2 regions of the Kluyvera huaxiensis genome follow, and region 1 is predicted to be linked to the other one. Evidence: riboswitches for the same ligand, from Rfam matches in the RefSeq annotation. Region 1 holds a riboswitch; the other holds the start of a gene.
The links. Region 1 has a riboswitch for cobalamin ahead of ABOC97_RS10725 (cobyrinate a,c-diamide synthase). Riboswitches for the same ligand answer to the same signal wherever they lie in the genome.

Region 1 (6,922 bases):
GCAGCGTCATTGCGCGCTCCTTGCGGCAGCAAACCAGTGGTTGAGCATGGCGGGACGCTGGGAAAAATGTAGGTGCAGGTAGCTGGCGAAGGTATTTCCTATCTGCCAACCGCCCTGCCATTGCTGGAGAACCGCGCCGTCGCGGGTTTTACGGCAGGCCATCGTCGCCGGAAGCTGGGCGCTAAAATCGGAGTAGTGGAATTCATGCCCGCGCAGTATCTCACCGGGCGCGGCCAGCAGGGTCTGGCGCTCAGCCTGCGCTTCGCAGTAGCCAAAACGGGTCAACCGTTTGCCCATTTTGCTCGCACCGGGAAGAATATCGGCCATCGCGTGGATGTCGCCCTGAGCGTCCTCAAGCGTGCTGCCGAGGTACATCAACCCACCGCATTCCGCGTAAATTGCCACGCCACGCCGATGCGCAGCTCGCAGTTGTTCCAGCATCGGCGTATTAACCGCCAGCGCGCGGGCGTGCAGTTCCGGATAGCCGCCGCCCAGCCACAGCATCTGACAATCCGGCAGCACGCTATCGTGCAGTGGGCTAAAGCGAACAATCGTTACCCCGGCTCGTTCCAGCAGCGCCAGATTGTCCGGGTAGTAGAAATTGAAGGCTTCGTCATCGGCCAGCCCCAGCGTTAAACCCTCACCGCTCAGCGGGGTTGAGGGCCATTCACCTGCCGGCAGCTCCGCCAGCTCGCTCAGCGCCAACAGTCTGTCGATATCAAGCGTACGTTCAAGACCGGCGGCAAAATCCAGCCACGGCTGGCTATCCAGCGTCGATTCGCGGGCGGTGACCAGCCCCAGATGGCGTTCAGGCAACGACACCCCTTCAGCGCGCGGAACGTAGCCCAACACCGGCAGGGCACAGTAACGCTCGATGGCGCTTTTCAGCAGCTGAAAATGGCTGTCGCTGTTGACGCGATTGACGATGACACCGGCGATATTGAGGCTCGGGTCAAAGTGCTGAAATCCCATCACCGTGGCGGCAATTGAGGTAGAAACGGCTTTACCATCCACCAGCAAAATCACCGGGCAGCCCAGCTGTTTCGCCATCGCCGCGCTGCTGCAATAGTTTGGGTCGGTGCCGTAGCCGTCATACAGGCCCATCACGCCTTCAATGACGGCGATATCAGCCTGCTGCATATGTTCGCAGAACAGCGCATTGAGAATAGGGGGAGGCAGCATAAAGCTGTCGAGGTTACGTGAAGGGACGCCGCACAGCGCGGTATGCCAGCCGGTATCGAGGTAGTCAGGACCAACCTTGTACGGCTGAACCCGCAGCCCGCGCTGCTGGAGCAGTTTGAGCAGACCGAGCGTGACCGTGGTTTTACCACAGCCGCTGCCGGTACCTGCGAGAACAAATGCGTGCTGCCTGGCTGCCATACCCTGACCCTTTTCAGGCGGGATTGGATATAGCCGTACGTCTGCCCGGTCAAATGACCGTGCAGCGCAAAGCAACCCACTTCCCACCGAAGTTGTTGTTAATGGCCAACAGGCAGGTCTTCTGGCTTAGCGTCATCCTCGCCCGCCCTTCCCGATCTGGCGATCAGTGGTGTTTACGGGGTCGTCAGCATCACAGCAGCGGGGGCTGCGGAGGATTTATACACGGGTGTATTCACCTCCTTCCCTGGCACATAATATGCCAAACCTGTTGGTTGCAGATTTATGCCGGCACAATGCCCGCATAAAATAAAAGCACTTTACTCTAGCGCCGCGCGTGAATGATTTCGTTGCGCTATGACAATACCGGTATATTTATTTACGGTAGTTATACTTCGTTCGGTAAGACAAGGATAATCATGAGCGTGGCACGCTGTCCCGGCTCCTGCGGGGAACTCATTCAGGGCTGGATTCTGGGCAGTGAAAAGCTCGTCTCCTGCCCGATAGATTGGTACAGCACGGTTGAAGTGTGTGACGGCATCCCGAGGGCCGATGAGCGTCCGCTCACCCGAGCGATGGTTGAAGCGCTGCTCGCCCACTTCGGTTTTCCGCAGGCGCTAAGCCCGACGCTGCGCATTGAGGTCGATTCGACGCTGCCGATTGCCAAAGGGATGGCCAGCAGCACCGCCGATATCGCCGCCACCGCAGTGGCCGCCGCCCACCACCTCGGCCATTCGCTGGATGAAACCACGCTCGCCGCGCTGTGCGTGGCGCTGGAGCCTACCGACAGTACGCTGTTTCGTCAGTTGACGCTGTTCGATCACCATCACGCCGGCACGCAGATTGCCTGTGCGTCCGCCCCGCATTTTGACCTACTGGTTCTGGAAAGCCCGGTGCTTTTACGCACCGCGGATTATCACCGCCTTCCCCGTGAGACCGCGCTAATAGCGCACGCCGGAGAGTTGCAACAAGCCTGGGAAAAGGTGCAGACAGCCTGCACTCGTCAAGATGCCAGCCTGCTTGGCGAAGCGGCAACGCTCAGCGCCATTGCCAGCCAGGCGCTGTTGCCCAAACCGGGTTTTGCGGCGCTGATGGCGTTAGTAGAATCCTGTGACTTATACGGCCTGAACGTGGCGCACAGCGGCAGCGTGGTTGGGCTTATGCTCGACCCGCGTCGTCATGATGTGGAATATTTGAAGTGGGCGCTGACGCAGAAAAAGCTGACCGACCACTGGCCGAAACAGCACTTGCTCCGCACAGTGCCCGGCGGGGTTCAGCTGAGCGCCTGACGCAGCGCCGCCAGTAGCCGCTGGTTTTCCGCTTCGCTACGCACCGCCACGCGGAAGTAGCGCCCGTCGAGTCCAGGATAGTTGGCGCAGCTGCGGATAAGAATATGCTGTTGCAGCAGCGCGTATTGCAGTTCGATATCGGCGCGTTCGCAGCGTAAAAACAGATAGTTCGCACGTCCCGGATAAACGGTTATTCCGTCAATCTCTGCCAGCGCCTGATATAAACGCTGACCTTCCCGCGCCAGCCAGCGCAGAGTCGCCTGCTGATAGTCGCGGTCATTAAGCACCCTCTCCCCTGCCAGCACGGCAAACGCGTTGATTGACCACGGCATCTGATGCTTGCGCAGACGCGCCACCGCACGTTCATCGCCGTTGAGCAAATAGCCCAAACGTAGGCCGGGAATGGCATAAAATTTGGTGAGCGATCGCAGCACCCAGATATGCGGATTTTGCTTAAGCTCGCCGATAAAACCCGGTTCATCGGCAATAAAGTCGATAAAAGCTTCATCAAGGATAAGCGCGATATCAAGTGACCGGCAGCGTTCAGCGATAGCGTCCAACAGCGCGCGATCCGGCAATAGTCCGGTGGGGTTGTTCGGGGTACACAGAAACAGGCAGTCAAGATCCGCCGTCAGCGCCGACAAAATACGCTCGGTGAGCTGCCAGCCGTCTTCTTCACGCAGCGTGTAGGTTTCGATTTTGCAGTCGATCGTTTCCAGCGCCCGGCGATATTCAGCAAAACCCGGCGCCACCACCATCGCCCGACGCGGTTTCAGACCGTGAACGAGAGTAAAAATGGACTCGGTTTCGCCATTGCCCGCCAGTATCCACGACGCGGGTACACCGTGATGCGCCGCCAGCGCCTGATGAAGCTGCTGATATTCAACGTCGGGGTAACGTTCGGCGCAGTTGAGATTATTGATAATCGCCTGTTTGAGGCTTTCCGGCATGCCCAACGGGTTAATATTGGCGCTGAAATCCAGCAGCTTATCGGCACCGATGCCCAGCAAAGCGGCCGCTTCGCGAGTATTACCGCCGTGAGCACTCTTTAAACGTGACATACCGAATTACCCGCGTCTTGCCAGCGTTGCGCCGTCGGCAAAATAGGCTTTAATCCCGGCGAGGATCGACTCGGCGACCTCCTGCTGAAACTTGGCCGTTTTGAGCTTGCGCTCTTCTTCAACGTTACTGATAAATGCCGTTTCGACGAGGATAGATGGAATATCCGGGGCTTTCAGCACCGCAAAGCCGGCCTGCTCGACCTGGTTTTTATGCAGGTTGTTGACCTGTCCCAGACGTTTCAGCACCGCTTTACCAAATTTCAGGCTGTCGGTGATGGTCAGCGACTGCACCATGTCGAACATGGTGTGGTCGACGTAGCGGTCGCCGCTCTTGCTCACGCCACCCACTAAGTCGGCGGCGTTCTGAGTTTGCGCAAGGTATTTGGCCGCCGTACTGGTGGCCCCTTTGGTCGACAGCGCAAACACCGATGAACCACTTGGCTGCCGACTGGTAAAGGCGTCGGCGTGAATCGAGACGAACAGGTCGGCGCGCTGCTTTTGCGCTTTGGCGACCCGAACTTTGAGCGGAATAAAAATATCTTCGTTACGCGTCATGTAGGCTTTCATATTGCCTTCTTTCTCAATCAGCGCGCGCAGGCGACGGGCGATTTGCAGCACCACGTCCTTCTCCCGCGTTTTATACAGCCCAACCGCACCGGAGTCTTCACCGCCATGTCCAGGGTCGAGCATGATAACAATCGGCCGGTCGCGCCCGGCTTTGCCCGGCTGCGGGCCACTTTGAGCAGGCGGAACCTGCTTTTCGAGGCCGTCTTTGTTGTACTCTTCCAGCAGCGCCAGGAGCGGATCCTGCACATCCTGGCTGCTGGCGGGATAGAGGTCCATCACCAGACGTTCTTTAAACCCGGCAACCGGCGCCAGCGCAAACAGCTGCGGTTTGACGTCTTGCTTTAGCTCAAACACCATACGCACGGTTTGCGGATCAAACTGCCCCACGCGGGCCGATTTAATATAGGGATCATCGGCGCGGATTTGCGCGCCCATGCCTTTGAGCACCGAATTCAGGTTGACCCCTTCGAAATCCACCACCAGACGGTCAGGATTGCTCAACGCAAACTGTCGATAATTAATCACACGGTTGGACTCCACCGTGACGCGCGTGTAGCTGGACGCAGGCCAGATGCGCACTGCCACCACCTGACTAACGGCGGCAAAACCAACCTGACTCACGCTCAATAACCACATGGCGCCCGCCCCTTTTAACAGGCGACGACGACTTAACGACTGACTTCCCGACATGCTCCATCCCAGGCAAAAAAAGATAATTTTGGTTCACGCATAATACGATTGACCGAAAACTTTAACCAAAGGCGAATAAACTGTCATCTATAAAAGGGTAAACATTCGTAGGATCAACGAAATTGACAGCAAGCTTTTCCGTTATTTAGGCAAATTCCGGCTTGCGTTTCCGCCAGAAACAGAATAAAAATACACTAATTACGAATAATCATGCATTGAGGATTGTGCCGTGGTGAAGGAACGTAGAACCGAACTGGTAGAGGGGTTTCGTCATTCTGTCCCCTATATTAACGCCCACCGGGGGAAGACGTTTGTCATCATGCTTGGCGGCGAAGCCATTGAGCATGAAAATTTTTCCAGTATCGTCAGCGATATTGGTCTGCTCCACAGCTTAGGCATTCGCCTGGTGCTGGTCTACGGCGCGCGCCCGCAAATTGATGCCAATCTGGCGGAGCATAACCACGAACCGACTTACCACAAGCATATCCGCGTAACGGATAGCAAAACGCTTGAACTGGTTAAGCAGGCGGCCGGTCTGCTGCAGCTGGATATTACCGCCCGTTTGTCGATGAGCCTCAACAACACCCCGCTTCAGGGTGCGCACATCAACGTGGTGAGCGGGAACTTTATTATCGCCCAGCCGCTGGGCGTGGACGACGGTATAGACTACTGCCACAGCGGGCGTATTCGTCGTATTGATGAAGAGGCCATCCACCGCCAGCTCGACAACGGCGCGATTGTGCTGATGGGGCCAGTGGCGGTGTCGGTGACCGGCGAAAGCTTTAATCTGACCTCGGAAGAAATTGCCACCCAGCTGGCAATTAAGCTCAAAGCCGAGAAGATGATCGGTTTTTGCTCCTCACAGGGGGTATACAACGAGGATGGGGAGATTGTTCCTGAGCTGTTCCCGAACGAAGCGCAGGCGCGCATCGAAGAGCTGGAGCAGGAAGGCGACTACCTTTCCGGCACCGCGCGTTTCCTGCGCGGCGCGGTGAAAGCCTGCCGCAGCGGCGTACGCCGTAGCCACCTGATAAGCTATCAGGAAGACGGTGCGCTGTTGCAAGAGCTGTTCTCTCGCGACGGTATCGGGACGCAGATTGTGATGGAAAGCGCCGAGCAAATTCGTCGCGCGACCATTAACGACATCGGTGGGATTCTGGATCTGATTGCACCGCTGGAGCAACAGGGGATTCTGGTGCGCCGCTCTCGCGAGCAGCTGGAGATGGAGATCGACAAATTCACCATTATTCAGCGGGATAACACCACTATCGCCTGCGCCGCGCTCTATCCATTCCCGGAAGAGAAGATTGGCGAGATGGCCTGCGTGGCGGTTCATCCGGACTACCGCAGCTCGTCGCGTGGGGAAGTGCTGCTGGAACGCATCGCCGCTCAGGCGAAACAGATGGGGTTAAATCACCTGTTTGTGCTGACTACCCGGAGCATTCACTGGTTCCAGGAACGCGGCTTTAAGCCGGTTGACGTGGAGCTGCTGCCGGAAAGTAAGAAGCAGCTGTATAACTATCAGCGCCGGTCTAAGGTGCTGATGACGGACCTGGCGTAACGCCGGGGCTGGAGTCAAACCCTCACCCCAACCCTCTCCCTTAAAAAGGGAGAGGGTGCATCACGAGCCCGTACTCATATCTGAATTCCGCTTTAACACCGAGGCACCAGCGGTTCCCTCGCCCCTTTGGGGAGAGGGTTAGGGTGAGGGGCACACAGTGTGCTCGTACTCATATCTGCATTCCGCTTTAACAACGAGGCACTATCGATCCCCTCGCCCCTTTGGGGAGAGGGTTAGGGTGAGGGGATGTTCCGATCTACACCATTTCGGCAAAAATCGCCGCTAACCCGCTGCGTCGTTCCGTGCGGGTAGCGATGGCCTGCGCCAGCAGATTTTCATCGGCGTACATCGACAGTCGGGATTTCGCACGCGTGATG
Region 2 (6,922 bases), on a different contig from region 1:
CAGCGACACCGTGCTGGCCGTATTACAGGCGATAACCGCGAGCGCTAGCGGATAGCGTTGCTGTACAGCGGTGACAATCTCGAGGACGCGTTCAACGATAAACTCTTCGCTCTTTTCCCCATACGGGAAAGCGACGTTATCGAAAGCGTAGATATAATGAAGGTCCGGCAAAAGATGCCGGATCTCATCGTAGACCGACAACCCACCGACCCCGGAGTCAAAGACCAGGACGGTGGGACGTGGGTTAGAAGGTGTAGCTGCCAGACAAGGTGTATTCCCGTCCTGCAGTTTGGTAGCCATAAACTGTCTCGTAATCTTTATCGAACAGGTTGGCTATTTTACCACGAACTGTCAGGTGTGAGGTGATCGGATATGATGCCGATACATCAACTGTGCTGTAGCTCGGTAAAATCTGCTGTTTAGGGTTGTACTCCGATGTGTTGTTGTCATAGCGCTTACCGTAGTATTGCCATGATATGTCCATATCAACATTGAACATCGACCAATCAAGCTGATACTTGGCCTGACGTTTTGAGCGGCGCGCTAGCACTTCCCCATTATCATCATTACGCGGGTCCATATATTGCAACGTAACCCGATGGCTAAAGATTCCAGTATCAACATTCCCAGTCCACTCAACTCCTTTGATCGTCGCAGAGTTGATGTTGTCATATTCACCCATTCCGGTGTTTGGATCGAAATAATAAGTAATAAGGTTGCTAATTTCGTAATGGTACGCCGATAAGCGCCAGTCCAACGGTCCGGTCAGCCCCTCAAGCCCGGCTTCCCACTGTTTTGACTCCTCTGGCTTGAGGTTCGGATTTGAACTAATTTCAAAGCGCGTAGAGCCAAACTGCTGCCCAAGAGATGGGGCAAGGAAACCCGTACCATAAGAGAGCGTTGCACGGTAGTTTTCCACAAACGCCCAACCAGCGGTGGTCTGCCAGGTTCCATGCCAACCAAACTGCTCGTCGTGGTCCTCACGGCCGGAGGCTTCAAGCGTTACGCTGCCGAATTGCTGCTGACCAGTTAAATATAGCCCAGTATTATCGCGCTTATAAGAATCGGATACTGTCGTACTCGATGAAGTCAAACGCTGTTGCTGCCAATCGACACCGGCACTGATCGACCCCTGCCCGACCTGGACATTATTGCCCCACTGCAGATTACGCTGTGTCATATTATCCAGCGTCGTCCCATCATTATAACGACCATAGATACTGCTATAGTTGTAGTCCTTTACCTTCTGGTAGCTAGCAATCAACTGCGAAGAGTAAATCCCCGAGTTAAATTGCATCCCCGTGTCCCAGGACTGATTATAAAGCTGCTCCTCATCGGCACTATATGCCTTCAACGTTGGCGCCTTACCCAGGTCGTAATCGGAGTTATTGGTATAGCTATGCCCACGGAAGAAACCAGACAAGTTTTCATTAAACTTGTGCTCGAGGCTTCCCCAGAATGTTTTATTACGGAAACCATCACGGTCGCTATCGTGATCCCAGGTCGATTTCGGCTGAACGTTAAAACCGTTGGTACTCTCATAAGAACCGGCTACCGTAGCCACCGTATCGCCAAAGCGCTGACGCAGCGTGCCATCATAATGCTGGTAGCCTTTCGACCCCATGCCAGCATTAATCTTCGACTCATCATTGTCAGAATGCGTAATGATGTTAATCACTCCCCCCATCGCGCCAGAACCATAAATTGCTGAACGCGGGCCACGGATATACTCCACGCGCTGTACTAAGGAGAGAGGGATCTGGTTAAGGTCGGGCGTATTCGAAATACCCGGGCGGCTCATTGGGATACCATCTACCAGCACCAACACCTGCCGAGTTTCCGTACCACGAATAAAGAGAGACGAAGACTGCCCCATACCGCCATACTGAGCAATATCAACACCAGGGAGGCGGCGCATAACATCGTTCAGGTTTTTCGCCTGCCAGCGGTTGATCTCATCGCGGGTGACAACATCCGTGGGGGCTAATACGGTATTAACCGGCTGTTGAAAACGGTTAGCAGTTACCACCAGCGTGTCTGAATCATTGTCCTGCGCCCAGCCGGAAAATGCCGTGACGGATAACGCCGTCATCAGCGAAACTTTTTTAATCATTTTAAAAGCATCCGAAATAGATAAAGGATGCCGCAGGTTTTATCAGTTGCTCGCGACGATAAAACCTCATGCGACGTCATCCGGCAGGTCTTCGGGCTTGGAGGCTATATAAAAGAGAAGATGACTTCCCGCGGTGAGCCGCAGTGTCTGCACGAGGTGCGCTCTTCTCTTACCTTCCTTACCGCTGCGCGTCAGCCCCAGATTTACACTGGGTTCCCTTTTAACTCACAGGACCGGTACGCGAATGCTACATTTAGTTACATACGGATGTCCAGACTGCTATTTATCATTTTAACCCGCATGAGGCTGGACATCCCCTGAACAAGCCCTACAATCCCCGCGTACTTTTACTATTCAGGATGCACCATGACCCCCGAACATCTCCCTACCGATCAGTACGACGCTCAGCTCGCCGAGAAAGTCACTCGCCTGCAAACAATGATGACGCCGTTTAGCGCTCCTGCGCCGGAGGTGTTTCGCTCACCGGTCAGTCACTACCGGATGCGTGCAGAATTCCGCATCTGGCATGACGGTGATGATCTCTACCATATTATGTTTGACCAGCAGACCAAGGGCCGTATCCGCGTCGATTCGTTCCCGGCCGCCAGCCAGCTGATTAATACGCTGATGACCGCCGTGCTCGACGGCGTGCGCGATAATCAGGTGCTGCGTCACAAGCTGTTCCAGATTGACTATCTCACCACCCTGAGCAATCAGGCGGTGGTTTCACTGCTGTATCATAAAAAACTGGATGATGCCTGGCGCGAACAGGCCGAAGCGCTGCGCGCTGCGCTGCGTGCGAAAGGGCTGAACGTCCAGCTGATTGGCCGCGCCACCAAAACCAAAATCGAGCTGGACCAGGACTATATTGATGAGCGTCTGCCGGTTGCCGGCAAAGAGATGATCTACCGTCAGGTCGAGAACAGCTTCACCCAGCCAAATGCGGCGATGAACATTCAGATGCTGGAATGGGCGCTGGACAGCACGCAAAATTCACGTGGCGATCTGCTGGAGCTTTACTGCGGTAACGGTAACTTCTCGCTGGCATTAGCGCGCAACTTTAATCGTGTGCTGGCCACTGAGATAGCCAAGCCGTCGGTTGCCGCCGCGCAGTACAACATTGCCGCTAACCAGATTGATAACGTGCAGATCATCCGCATGGCGGCAGAAGAGTTTACTCAAGCGATGAACGGCGTGCGGGAATTTAACCGCCTGCAGGGAATCGATTTGAAAAGCTATCAGTGCGAGACGATTTTTGTCGATCCACCGCGTAGCGGGCTGGACAGTGAAACCGAGAAGATGGTGCAGGCATACCCGAATATTCTGTACATCTCCTGTAACCCGGAGACGCTGTGCCAGAATCTGCAAACATTAAGCCAGACGCATAACGTCACTCGCCTGGCGCTGTTCGATCAGTTCCCGTATACCCATCATATGGAATGCGGCGTGCTGCTGACGAAGAAGTAATATCATCACGGGCCCGGCCTGCATCGCGCTGCCGGGCCCAACAATATCACTCAGAAATGCCCTGCTTGCGGTTACGCACCCGATAGCCAATCCAGAATACCATCACCACCGACAATACCGCCGGGAAGAAGTTAGAACCGATATCCGGATATTCCGCCCGCACCACAGTGCTATAGAGCAACACGCCGAGGATAAAGCAGGCGGCTGACAGGCCGGGCAAGCCGACCGGCATCGTGCGGTTTTGATAGCGTTGATGCAGACAGTAAACCGTCAGCACCAGAGAAATTATCGGAAAAACTGAGAAAGGAACGATGGAGCTGAACAGCGCTGCAAACGTGCCGTTAATCGATAAGCCAGCCAACAGCGCCAGCAACAGCGTACCTTTATCTTGACCTGACTGTTTCATTGCTCGTCTACCACCTTATTCGGAATGACGTGACTTTTCTCTTGTTCGCGACGATACCAGTAGTATGCGCCTTTGGAGATCATCCGTAACTGCAACACCAGCCGCTCTTCAAGCTGCCGACGCTGCTCGAGGCCAACATCTAAAGCCTCCGCTCCCGCGCTAAATACAATAGTCACCATCGCCTCAGCCTGCGCTTCGGTAAACGCACGAGGCATATGGTTTTCGATTTCCAGATAGTCAGCAAGTTCCGCAATAAAGTGCTGAATCTCGCGGGCCACTGCCGCACGAAATGCCGCAGACGTGCCGGAGCGCTCGCGCAGCAGCAGGCGGAAGGCGTTGGGGTTATTGCCGATAAATTCCATAAAGGTTGAAACGGAAGTGCGTATTACGCTGCCGCCTTTGGCAATACGCTGACGCGCCTGGCGCATCAGTTGGCGAAGCATCAGGCCGCTTTCATCGACCATCGTCAGCCCCAGCTCATCGACATCGCGGAAATGGCGATAAAAGGACGTTGGCGCGATTCCCGCCTCACGTGCGACTTCACGCAGACTCAGGCTGGCAAAACTACGCTCGGCACTGAGTTGACTGAATGCCGCTTCCACCAGCGAACGCCGGGTTTTTTCTTTTTGTTGTGCTCTTACACCCATCACGATAACTGAATCCTTCCATATGCCGTGCTGGCACTATACCAGAGATTAAAACGATTCCACTTACGCAGCTTTGTTAATGATTGTTTACATGCTATTTATGCTATTCCGTATGAAAAAAGCCCAACGATAATTGGGTTATTCCCTCGATGATGTTATGATTCTGTTGCTTTTATGTATAAGAACAGGTAAGCCTTACCATGCCACATTCCTACGATTATGATGCAGTAATTATTGGTTCCGGCCCCGGCGGCGAAGGCGCTGCTATGGGTCTGGTGAAGCAAGGAGCCCACGTCGCCGTTATTGAGCGTTATCATAATGTCGGCGGCGGTTGTACCCACTGGGGCACAATCCCATCCAAAGCACTTCGCCATGCCGTCAGCCGTATTATCGAATTCAACCAGAACCCTCTCTACAGCGACCACAGCCGACTTCTCCGTTCCTCATTTGCCGACATCCTGAATCATGCCGATAGCGTGATTAATCAGCAGACGCGTATGCGTCAGGGCTTTTATGAGCGCAACCACTGTGAAATGCTGCAGGGCGACGCCCACTTTGTCGATGAACACACCATCGCGCTGAAATGCCCGGATGGTTCAGTCGAAACGTTGACCGCCGAAAAGTTCGTGATTGCCTGCGGTTCCCGCCCGTACCGCCCGGCGGACGTCGACTTTAATCATCCGCGCATTTATGACAGCGACTCTATTCTCAGCCTGCACCATGAACCTCGCCACGTCATTATCTACGGCGCAGGGGTTATCGGCTGTGAATATGCGTCTATCTTCCGCGGCATGGACGTGAAAGTTGATCTCATCAACACCCGCGACCGTCTGCTGGCGTTCCTCGATCAGGAGATGTCAGATTCGCTGTCCTATCACTTCTGGAACAGCGGCGTGGTCATTCGCCACAACGAAGAGTACGAGAAGATTGAAGGTGTGGACGATGGGGTCATCATGCACCTGAAGTCCGGCAAAAAGCTCAAGGCCGACTGCCTGCTGTTTGCCAATGGCCGCACCGGTAACACCGAACCGCTGGCGCTGGAAAACATTGGCCTTCAGGCCGATGGCCGTGGCCAGTTGAAAGTGAACAGCCTCTATCAGACCGCGCAGCCGCACGTCTATGCCGTCGGTGACGTTATCGGCTATCCGAGCCTCGCTTCCGCCGCCTACGATCAGGGCCGCATCGCCGCACAGGCGCTGATGAAAGGCGAAGCTGCCGGGCATCTGATTGAAGATATTCCAACCGGGATCTACACCATTCCGGAAATCAGCTCCGTCGGTAAAACCGAACAGCAGCTGACGGCGATGAAAGTGCCGTATGAAGTAGGTCGTGCGCAGTTTAAACACCTGGCGCGAGCACAAATCGTCGGGATGAGCGTGGGTAGCCTGAAGATCCTGTTCCATCGGGAGACCAAGGAAATCCTCGGCATTCACTGCTTTGGCGAACGCGCAGCCGAGATTATTCATATCGGTCAGGCGATTATGGAGCAGAAAGGTGGTGGTAACACCATTGAGTACTTCGTTAACACCACCTTTAACTACCCGACAATGGCGGAAGCCTATCGGGTAGCGGCGCTTAACGGCTTAAATCGCCTTTTTTAGCGCTTTGTCGAAATGGCCGTCCATCGTTTCACGGACGGCCTCTGCCAGCTGCTCATAGCGGCTGCGCAGCGGCGACCCCGGACGATAAACCAGGCCAACGGTACGGCGTGGTTCCGGCTTAATACACGGCAGATACACCACGCCGTCGCGTTTGCGTTCCGGCGGTACCGCCAGCGCAGGTAGCAAAGTAATTCCGCTTCCCGCCGCCACCATATTACGCAGCGTTTCCAGACTGGTTGCGCGGAAATGGGTATCTTCATCCGCCCCGGCTTCAAAACAGAAGCCCATCGCCTGATCGCGAAGGCAGTGACCGTCTTCCAGCATGAGCAGCTTTTCGCCCGCCAGATCCGACATCGGCACGCGATCGCGTTCCGCCCACGGGTGATCTTCGTAGATCGCCAGCAGCATCGGTTCGTCATACAGCGGAACTTCGATAAATGCCTCGCTCTCCTTCACCAGCGCCAGAATCACGCAATCCAGCTTACCGCTGTCGAGCTGCGCCAGCAGCTGATGGGTTTGCGCTTCATGCAGATACATTTCCAGCTTCGGGAAGGTTTGATGCAGTATTGGGATAATATGAGGTAACAGATACGGGCCAACGGTTGGAATCAGGCCGATATGCAGCGGGCCGGACATCGTCTCCCCCTGCTGGCTTGCCATCTCCTTAAGCACTTTGACCTCGCGTAAC

Region 2: it holds a riboswitch for cobalamin, as region 1 does, so the genes downstream of both, btuB (TonB-dependent vitamin B12 receptor BtuB) here and ABOC97_RS10725 (cobyrinate a,c-diamide synthase) in region 1, are expected to answer to the same signal.

What each region holds. Positions count from the first base shown of each region.
Region 1 is NZ_JBEFLV010000008.1:144,744-151,665, forward strand. It holds gene cbiB (adenosylcobinamide-phosphate synthase CbiB) at 1-10, opposite strand, end outside; gene ABOC97_RS10725 (cobyrinate a,c-diamide synthase) at 7-1,380, opposite strand; cobalamin riboswitch at 1,475-1,664, opposite strand; gene ABOC97_RS10730 (L-threonine kinase) at 1,797-2,666, shown strand; gene cobD (threonine-phosphate decarboxylase CobD) at 2,651-3,727, opposite strand; gene amiC (N-acetylmuramoyl-L-alanine amidase AmiC) at 3,734-4,984, opposite strand; gene argA (amino-acid N-acetyltransferase) at 5,214-6,545, shown strand; gene recD (exodeoxyribonuclease V subunit alpha) at 6,802-6,922, opposite strand, start outside.
Region 2 is NZ_JBEFLV010000016.1:112,868-119,789, reverse strand. It holds gene murI (glutamate racemase) at 1-300, opposite strand, end outside; gene btuB (TonB-dependent vitamin B12 receptor BtuB) at 245-2,113, opposite strand; cobalamin riboswitch at 2,179-2,366, opposite strand; gene trmA (tRNA (uridine(54)-C5)-methyltransferase TrmA) at 2,480-3,580, shown strand; gene ABOC97_RS16710 (YijD family membrane protein) at 3,627-3,986, opposite strand; partial or broken gene fabR (HTH-type transcriptional repressor FabR) at 4,002-4,636, opposite strand; gene sthA (Si-specific NAD(P)(+) transhydrogenase) at 4,834-6,234, shown strand; gene oxyR (DNA-binding transcriptional regulator OxyR) at 6,217-6,922, opposite strand, start outside.